DNA from 2 places in the Achromobacter sp. ES-001 genome. Region 1 is predicted to be linked to the other one. Evidence: predicted binding sites of a transcription regulator. Region 1 holds the regulator's gene; the other holds the start of a gene.
The links. Region 1 encodes HrcA, which represses chaperone genes, less so after heat shock. Its sites were predicted from a motif close to TTAGCACTCNNNNNNNNNGAGTGCTAA; they were not measured.
Positions count from the first base shown of each region.

Region 1 (4,578 bases):
TTCCAGGATTTGCGAGGCGCCGTCCAGCAGCGACTGCGAATGCGACAAGCGCGTGTGCTCGGACTGCAAGGATTCCCATTCGTCGGGGCCCAGTGCCAGCTGATCCAGTTCGTCCACCTGCCATTGCAGTCGGTCGCGTTCGTTGGCCAGGCTGGCGGCGTCTTTTTCGGCGGCTTCAAGTTGTCGCGCCAGCGCGCGCCATTGCTTCCACGCCTGACCCACGGCCTGGCGCAGATCGCCATGGCCGCCGTGCGCGTCCAGCAGATCGCGCTGCGCGTCGGGGCGCATCAGGCTTTGATGGGCGTGTTGGCCGTGGATGTCGACCAGGCTGTCGCCCAATTCGCGCAGCTGCCCCACGGTGGCGGGCGTGCCGTTGATGTATGCGCGGCTGCGGCCCTGCGCGTCGATGACCCGGCGCAGCGACAGTTCGTCATCGACGTCGATCTCGCGTTCGTTCAGCCAGCTGTGCAATGACTTCGGCGTATCGAACACGGCAGTGATGTCGGCGCGCGGTGCGCCTTCGCGCAGCATGCTGGCGTCGCCGCGTTCGCCCAGCGCAAGCGCCAGCGCGTCCACCAGGATGGATTTGCCCGCCCCGGTCTCGCCGGAGAACACGGTGAAGCCGGGGCCGAAATGGATTTCGGTCTGTTCGACGATGACGAAGTCGCGGATATGCAGGGTGCGCAGCATGTCGGGGCGCTTACTACTCTACGTTGTCGGTGGCCTGGGGCATCAGGTTCCAATGCAGCTTGCGGCGCAAGGTGGAAAAGAAGCTGTAGCCCTCGGGGTGCACGAAGCGAATGGTGTACGGCGCGCGCTGCACGACGATGCGGTCGCCCGGTTGCAGGTCGGACCAGGTCTGCATGTCGAAATGCACGCTGGCGCCCACTTCCACGCGGCCCATCGCGGTCAGCGTCATGTTCAGCACACCGGTGTCCGGGATGACGATGGGGCGATTCGACAGCGTTTGCGGCGCCACGGGCACCAGCACCATGGCGTTCATGCCGGGGTGCAGGATGGGGCCGTTGGCGGACAGCGCATACGCGGTCGAGCCGGTAGGGGTGGCGATGATCAGACCATCGGCGCGCTGTGTGTACATGAAGGCGCCGTCCAGTTCGACACGCACTTCGATCATGCCGCCGCGCCCGGCGCGGTTCAGCACGACGTCGTTGAGCGCCGACGCGGAATACATTTTCTGGTCGCCACGCCACACGCTGCCTTCCAGCAGCATGCGTTCTTCAATCTGGAAGCTGCCTTCAAGCACGCGCGCCAATGCACCGTGCGCGTCTTGCAGCGGGATGTCGGTGATGAAGCCCAGGCGCCCGTGGTTGATGCCCACCAGGGGGACACCAAATGGCGCCAGATGCCGGCCGGCGCCCAACACCGTGCCGTCGCCGCCCATCACGACGGCCAGCGATGCGTTCTGGCCGATCTCTTCGAGGGTAGCTATTGGGTATTCGGTCAGGCCGGTGTTGCGCGCGGTGTCGGCATCGATCAGCACATGCCGGCCCGCTTGCGTCAGCGCGTGCGCAAGGGCTCTTAGCGGGGTGTCCAGGCCGGTGTCCTGGTATCTGCCGATCAGGGCGACGGTAGGAAAGTGCATGGATGCGGGCGTATCAAAAGGGCGAAGCCGAAGCCAAAACCTGCCCGGAATGGGCCGATTAGCCGATTATATGGGGCCGCATATCTGCTTGCGGGACAAAAATCGCCTTTATCCTAAAAGATTCCTTAAAATGCCCGCTATGGATGACCGCGCACGCGCACTACTGAAAGCGTTGATAGAACGCTACATCGCCGATGGGCAGCCCGTCGGCTCGCGGACGCTATCGAAAGTCTTTGACTTGTCCCCGGCTACCATCCGCAATGTCATGGCGGACCTGGAAGAGCTGGGGCTGATCCATAGCCCGCACACCTCCGCCGGCCGCGTGCCTACGCCGCGGGGCTATCGCATGTTCGTCGATTCCCTGCTGGCCGTGCAGTCTTATCAGCTGCAACCGCACAACATGGGCGAAATGCTGTCGGCGGCCGAACCTACCCGCGCCGTCAATGCCGCCGCCGCGTTGCTGTCCAACCTGACGCAATTCGCGGGCGTGGTGCTGACCCCCAAGCGCGCCCAGGTGTTCCGGCAGATCGAATTCATCCGGCTGTCGGACAAGCGCGTGCTGCTTATCATCGTCACGCCGGATGGCGATGTCCAGAACCGCATTCTCTTTGTCCAGCGCGATTACGCCGAGGCGGAATTGCTGGAAGCCGGCAATTTCTTCAACATGCATTTCGCGGGCAAGTCGTTCAACGCCGTGCGCCAGACGCTATCGACCGAACTAGCCCAGCTGCGCGAAGACATTTCGCGGCTGATGCAGGCGGCGGTCGAGGCCAGCGCCGAGGCCGCGGAAGACGGCGACACCATGGTCATCTCGGGCGAGCGCAAGCTGCTGGACGTTACCGATATCGCGTCCGACATGGATCGGCTGCGCAAGATGTTCTCGCTGTTCGAGAAAAAGACCGACCTGCTGCAACTGCTGGACGTGTCCAGCCGCGCGCAGGGCGTGCAGATCTACATCGGCGGCGATTCCCAATTGGTGCCCATGGAAGAGGTCTCGGTCATTACCGCGCCCTATGGCGTGGACGGCAAGGTCGTGGGCACGTTGGGCGTCATCGGCCCGACCCGCATGGCTTACGAACGCGTGATTCCCATCGTGGACATCACGGCGCGCCTGCTGTCCAACGCGCTCAGCCACAACCAGTAGTCCCATTCAAAGCTACATCCTCCTCGCGGAGGAAGGGGAGTTTTTGTGTTTCTTCGCCTGTTCAAGTACCTGTGGCCTGAACGCTACCTGCCGGAAGCCGAGCAGGACGACCCCTTCAACGAAGACCCGCCGGCCCGCGCGCCCGGCAAAGTCGGGGTGCTGCTGGTCAACCTGGGTACGCCGGATACGCCGGACAAACAGGGCATCCGCAAATACCTGGGCGAATTCCTGTCCGACCCCCGCGTCATTGAAATTCCACGTTATTTATGGAAACCCATCCTGTACGGGCTGGTGCTGACGCTGCGACCCAAGAAGCTGGCGCCGCGCTATGCGGGCGTCTGGCTGAAAGAAGGGTCGCCCCTGATGGTCTATAGCCAGCGTCAGGCGGACGGCGTACGCGCCGCGCTGGAGGCGGCGGGCATCGACGCCGTGGTGGAACTGGGCATGCGCTACGGCAACCCGTCCATCCCCGACGCCATCACCCGTTTGCGCGCGGCCGGTTGCGAACGCATCCTGACCGTGCCGCTTTACCCGCAATACGCGGCCAGCACCACAGCCACGGTCGTGGACGCGGTTACCCGCCATGCCGGGCGCCTGCGGGATCAGCCCGAACTGCGCTTTACCAAGCGCTTTCACGAGGACCCCGCCTGGCTGGACCCGCTGGCCGCCCGCATCGAGTCGTTCTGGCGCGAGCACGGCAAGCCGCAGAAGCTGGTCATGAGCTTTCACGGCTTGCCGCGATATTCCATCGAATTGGGCGACCCCTACTACCGCGACTGCATGGAGTCGGCCCGCCTGTTGTCCCAGCGGCTGTCGCTGCCGCGCGAACAGATCGAAGTCACCTTCCAAAGCCGCTTTGGTACTGCCCGCTGGCTTGAGCCCTATACCGAACCGACCCTGAAAGCGTTAGCCGCTTCGGGTGTTACCGAGGTGGATGTGGTGTGCCCGGGATTTGTGGCAGACTGTCTGGAAACCCTGGAAGAGATCAGCCTGGAATGCCGGGACGCCTTTATTGAGGCGGGCGGCAAGCAGTTTCGTTACATCCCTGCGCTGAACGACGATCCCGCGTGGATCGCCGGCTTGGCCACTTTGGTGGAACGCAACTTGCAGGGCTGGCCGTTGAAGATCCAGGCCAACACGGACTTGAAGGAGAAGGCGCATGCACCATGATCCCAAGAGCGGCAAGAGCGTAAAAAAGGGGACCGTTGCCACCCCGGTGGACGAGGATCAGGTCGAACACGATCTGGACGAAGCGCTAGCCGAGACCTTTCCCGCCAGCGATCCCATCGCCATCCGCCCTGAACCGGACGACGATGACGACAAGGTGGATCGCGGGCTCGAAGAGAGCTTCCCCGCCAGCGACCCGGTCGCCCCGGCGCAGCCCCACAAGAAGTAAGCAGCCGGCCCCGCCGGGCCAAGCCCGGGCGGGCTTGCTGCCTCGGGCGGGCGCCGTCAGGGAATATTTCCCTTTCCCGGGCTTGAAATAGGGGTATTGGCCCCCATTCATGTCTGCGAAAGCCATTCTTTTTGGAGGATTCCCCATGACGGCACCCCACGAGCCTGTAGATAAGACGCCCGAAGCCGGCCAGAACGCCGACGCGGCACCCGCCGACCAGGGCGCGGCAGAGGCCGAGCTGAACGAGTTGCGCGCCCAGCTGGACGCCGCCCAAGCTACCGTCAATGAGCAGCACGATCAGCTTCTGCGTGTGCACGCCGAAGCTGAAAATGTGCGCCGCCGCGCGCAGGAAGAAGTGTCCAAGGCGCGCAAGTTCGGCATCGAATCGTTTGCCGAAAGCCTTGTGCCGGTCAAGGACAGCCTTGAAGCCGCCCT
Region 1 is NZ_CP079940.1:1,202,696-1,207,273, forward strand. Features, by position in the region: gene recN (DNA repair protein RecN) at 1-690, opposite strand, end outside; gene KYT87_RS05375 (NAD kinase) at 704-1,603, opposite strand; gene hrcA (heat-inducible transcriptional repressor HrcA) at 1,743-2,747, shown strand; gene hemH (ferrochelatase) at 2,793-3,917, shown strand; gene KYT87_RS05390 (hypothetical protein) at 3,907-4,143, shown strand; gene grpE (nucleotide exchange factor GrpE) at 4,289-4,578, shown strand, end outside.

Region 2 (4,578 bases), 2.3 Mb from region 1:
CGGCCCGAGGCGGGACCCACCGGGGCCTCGAACGTGCCCAGCAGAAAGCGCAGAACCAGCAACGCGGCGAACGCGGAAGCAAACCATCCGGCGGCGCCCATGAACATCGTGCATGCCGACCACAGCACCAGGCCGCCCAGTACGGTGCGCTTGGCGCCGAGCCTGTCGACCAGCCACCCCGCAGGAACATGTGCCAGCACGTAAGCCCATGCGAAAGACGAGAACAACCATCCCATCTGCACAGGAGACAGACCCAGCTCCTTGGACATGCCTGAACCAGCGACAGACAAGGTCGCGCGATCGCCCGTGCTAAAGGCAAGTACGATCGTGATCAAAGCGAGAATGAGAAAGCGCTGGCGCGCACGCAACATGTCTAGGTCTCCAGATTATTTTTGTTGGGGGCAGACCGTGCGCATTGCGGGAAATGCACACCGCGCAGGACCGCGCCCGGTGCTAGGTTCAGAGTGTGTACCGACGCCTCCACGCGCTCAAGGCGGCGTGCAGGCGATCAGGTGCCTTTGTCTCAGACTCTGGAATTGAGCAGGAAGAACTCAAAAAATATCTGGCTCGCCGGCGCATTCGCCGGCCTGCGTCAGCAGCACATCCATGTCGCAGCCTTGATCCGCTTGCGGGATGTGGTCGGTGAACATCTTGCCGTAGCCTCTGCCGAATCGGGCGGGCGGCGCGTGCCATTGCGCACGCCTGCGAGACAATTCGTCGTCGCTGACTTCCAGCCGGATCTGTCGGCCTGGCACATCAATGGCGATGATGTCGCCCGCCTGCGCCAATGCCAGCGGGCCGCCCACATACGCTTCGGGCGCCACATGCAAGACGCATGCGCCATAGCTGGTGCCGCTCATGCGCGCGTCGCTGATGCGCAGCATGTCGCGCACGCCTTGCCTGACCAGCTTCAGCGGCACGGGGATCATGCCCCATTCAGGCATGCCCGGACCGCCCTTCGGGCCTGCATTGCGAAGCACGATCACATGGGGGGTAATAAGTCCGGCACGGCGATCGTCCCAGAACTTGAACGCATCCGATCCCGAGCCTAACGTCTTGCCGCGAGAATGGCCACGCAGCATGGGACCCGCGGGCAGGAACACCGCAGGCACGCCGGCGCTGATGGCGCCAAGCAGCATCGCCGGCGTCGTTTTGTCGCAACCGCCCATCAGCACCACGGCGTCAACCGGATAGCACCGAATCATTTCTTCGATTTCCATCGCCATCAGATTGCGGTAGAGCAGCGCCGAGGGCTTGACCAGCGCATCATTCAGCGACATGGCGGGCATCTCCAGCGGAAAGCCGCCTGCCTGCAAGACCCCGCGTTTGACGTCATCGACGCGCTGCCGAAAGTGCATATGGCAGGGGTTGAACTCCGACCAGCTATTGACGATGGCGACGATCGGTTTGCCTTCCCAATCTTTTCGCTCGAAGCCCATTTGCATGAACCGGCTATGGTGGTTGAAGGTTCGGAAATCATCGTTCGCGAGCCACCGCTGGCTGCTCAACTTTCTGGCTTCGGCCATGGCGATTCAGCGCCCCGGCGGCGACCACACGCCGGCGGCCTGCAACAGGCCGCGCGTGTAGCCCAGCGCGAATGCCATGAAACGTTCCCGCCCTTCATCGATGTCGGAGACGGGCACGTGATCGGGACACAATGGCCCGGCGTACCCTCCGCGTTGGTACGCCTTCACGGCCTCCAGCATGTCGACATCACCCTCGTCAGGAAAGACCTCTTGAAAATCCAGGTAGCCGCCCCGGATATTGCGGAAATGGACCATGAAGATGCGGCCGGTGGAGGCGAACTCTTCGATCACGGGGATCATGTGCCTGGCGGGCTCCTTGAACATCTCGGCAACCGTTCCCTGGCAGAAATTGAGCCCGTGGTTCTTGCTGGGAGACAAGGCCAGGAAGCGGCGCAAGCCGTCGGCCGACCCGACTACATGCTCAACCCCGTTTAGGCCCCCGACCGGGTACGCCGGATCGTGCGGATGGCAGGCCAGCCGCACACCGGCCTTGTCCGCCGCAGGCACCAAGCCTTCAACCAGGAATTCGATGGCGTCCCAGCCAGCCTGCTCGGTCACCGGCGGCACTACACGCGCCATCTTCTGGCCGCACAGCAGCGCCGACTCCGACCCGCCTTCCTCTTGATTGCTGGGATACCCGACGCCCCAGTAGGAGTGCTTGCGATCGTTTTCTGGCGAGTATTCCCGGTAGACAAATCCGGAGTTCCGAGCGCCGCCACGCCCGGGCTTCAACCCCGTGCGCGTGATGCCTACCATTTGGACGTTGTACTTAAGACAAGTGATGCCCGCATCCGCCGCCTTCTGGATGTTGTCGGCCAGGGTTGCGCGCTGCCGCTTGGCGCTATCCATGTCGATCATCGAATCCAGAAGAATGGAACCCACATCCAATGCAAAGACATCCAGCTTCAGGCCAAAACCTTCAACCCATTGTCGATAGGCGGCGAGCTTGGCGGCGTCCCATTTGCTGACACCGCCGCGGGCTGACACGAGCTCGGTGCCACGGTTGTCGAGCACGACGCTTTGAACGCCGAGTTGAGTCGACAAGCGCAGTCGGCGCTCATCAGGATTGAGCAGTTGCTCGCTGATATACATGGTGTCTCCAGAATTCCAACCCCGTCCAACACAAAATGAACACGTGTTCATTCTGTGGCGGCAGCGCCTTGGTGATCAAGCAGGGAAGTGTTCGGCGCCCGGCTCATGGGGGCCGGAATCTCAAATGGTGGATCGCGAGTGACAATTGGCGGCCTGGTCTGGCCATCGTCCAGCCCACCCCCCCGAATATGTAACAGCCTCCCCTCCCCCCCTTGAACCCTGCAACATCATCCCTATAATTAGCACTCGACACCGGTGAGTGCTAACAGCCCTCCCGGGGCTAACCGATCATTCACTTTCAATCAAGTAAACAGGAGTTCCTCATGGCCTTGCGTCCCCTGGGCGATCGCGTGATCGTCAAACGCCTCGAAAACGAGCGCAAGACTGCCTCGGGCATCGTCATCCCCGACAGCGCCGCTGAAAAGCCTGATCAGGGCGAAGTCGTGGCCGTCGGCCCCGGCAAGAAGACCGAAGACGGCAAGATCCTGCCGGTCGACCTGAAGGCTGGCGACAAGGTTCTGTTCGGCAAGTACGCCGGCCAGTCCGTGAAGGTTGATGGCGAAGAACTGCTCGTCATCCGCGAGGACGAAATCCTCGCCGTGGTTCAGTAAACCCCGCCTCAAACGAATTTTCGAAGGAAGCTAAGAAATGGCTGCCAAGCAAGTATTGTTCGGTGACGACGCCCGTGTGCGTATCGTCCGCGGCGTGAATGTTCTCGCCAACGCTGTTAAGACCACCCTGGGCCCCAAGGGTCGCAACGTCGTGCTGGAGCGCTCGTTCGGCGCCCCGACCGTGACCAAGGACGGCGTGTCCGTCGCCAAGGAAATCGAACTGAAGGACAAGTTCGAGAACATCGGCGCACAACTGGTCAAGGACGTTGCCTCCAAGACCTCCGACAACGCCGGTGACGGCACCACGACCGCCACCGTGCTGGCTCAAGCCATCGTCATGGAAGGCCTGAAGTACGTTGCCGCCGGTTTCAACCCGATCGACCTGAAGCGCGGCATCGACAAGGCTGTCGCCGCTGCCGTGGCTGAACTGAAGAAGCAATCCAAGCCGGTCACGACCAGCAAGGAAATCGCTCAAGTCGGTTCGATCTCGGCCAACAGCGATGCCTCCATCGGCCAGATCATCGCTGACGCGATGGACAAGGTTGGCAAGGAAGGCGTCATCACCGTCGAAGACGGCAAGTCGCTGGAAAACGAGCTGGACGTCGTCGAAGGCATGCAATTCGACCGCGGCTATCTGTCGCCCTACTTCATCAACAGCCCGGAAAAGCAAGTTGCCGTGCTGGAAGATCCGTTTGTCCTGATTTTCGACAAGAAGATCAGCAACATCCGTGACCTGCTGCCCGTGCTGGAACAAGTTGCCAAGTCGAGCCGTCCCCTGCTGATCATTGCAGAAGACGTCGAAGGCGAAGCGCTGGCCACCCTGGTTGTGAACAACATCCGTGGCATCCTGAAGACCACCGCAGTCAAGGCTCCGGGCTTCGGCGACCGCCGCAAGGCCATGCTGGAAGACATCGCCATCCTGACGGGCGGCACGGTGATCTCCGAAGAAACCGGCATGTCGCTGGAAAAGGCCGGCCTGGCTGAACTGGGCCAAGCCAAGCGCATCGAAGTGGGCAAGGAAAACACGACGATCATCGACGGCGCTGGCGACAGCAAGTCGATCGAGGCTCGCGTCAAGCAAGTCCGTATCCAGATCGAAGAAGCCACGTCCGACTACGACCGTGAAAAGCTGCAAGAACGCGTGGCCAAGCTGGCCGGCGGCGTTGCCGTGATTCGCGTTGGCGCTGCCACCGAAGTCGAAATGAAGGAAAAGAAGGCTCGCGTCGAAGACGCCCTGCACGCTACCCGCGCCGCAGTGGAAGAAGGCGTTGTGGCTGGTGGCGGTGTTGCACTGCTGCGCGCCAAGCAAGCCATTGCTGAACTGAAGGGCGACACGCCTGACCAGAACG
Region 2 is NZ_CP079940.1:5,472,192-5,476,769, forward strand. Features, by position in the region: gene KYT87_RS24830 (MFS transporter) at 1-371, opposite strand, end outside; gene KYT87_RS24835 (dihydroxy-acid dehydratase) at 552-1,526, opposite strand; gene KYT87_RS24840 (mannonate dehydratase) at 1,533-2,618, opposite strand; gene groES (co-chaperone GroES) at 2,942-3,229, shown strand; gene groL (chaperonin GroEL) at 3,267-4,578, shown strand, end outside.
Region 2: a site for HrcA is predicted at 2,858-2,884, ahead of groES (co-chaperone GroES). Genes of this name have one in related genera too.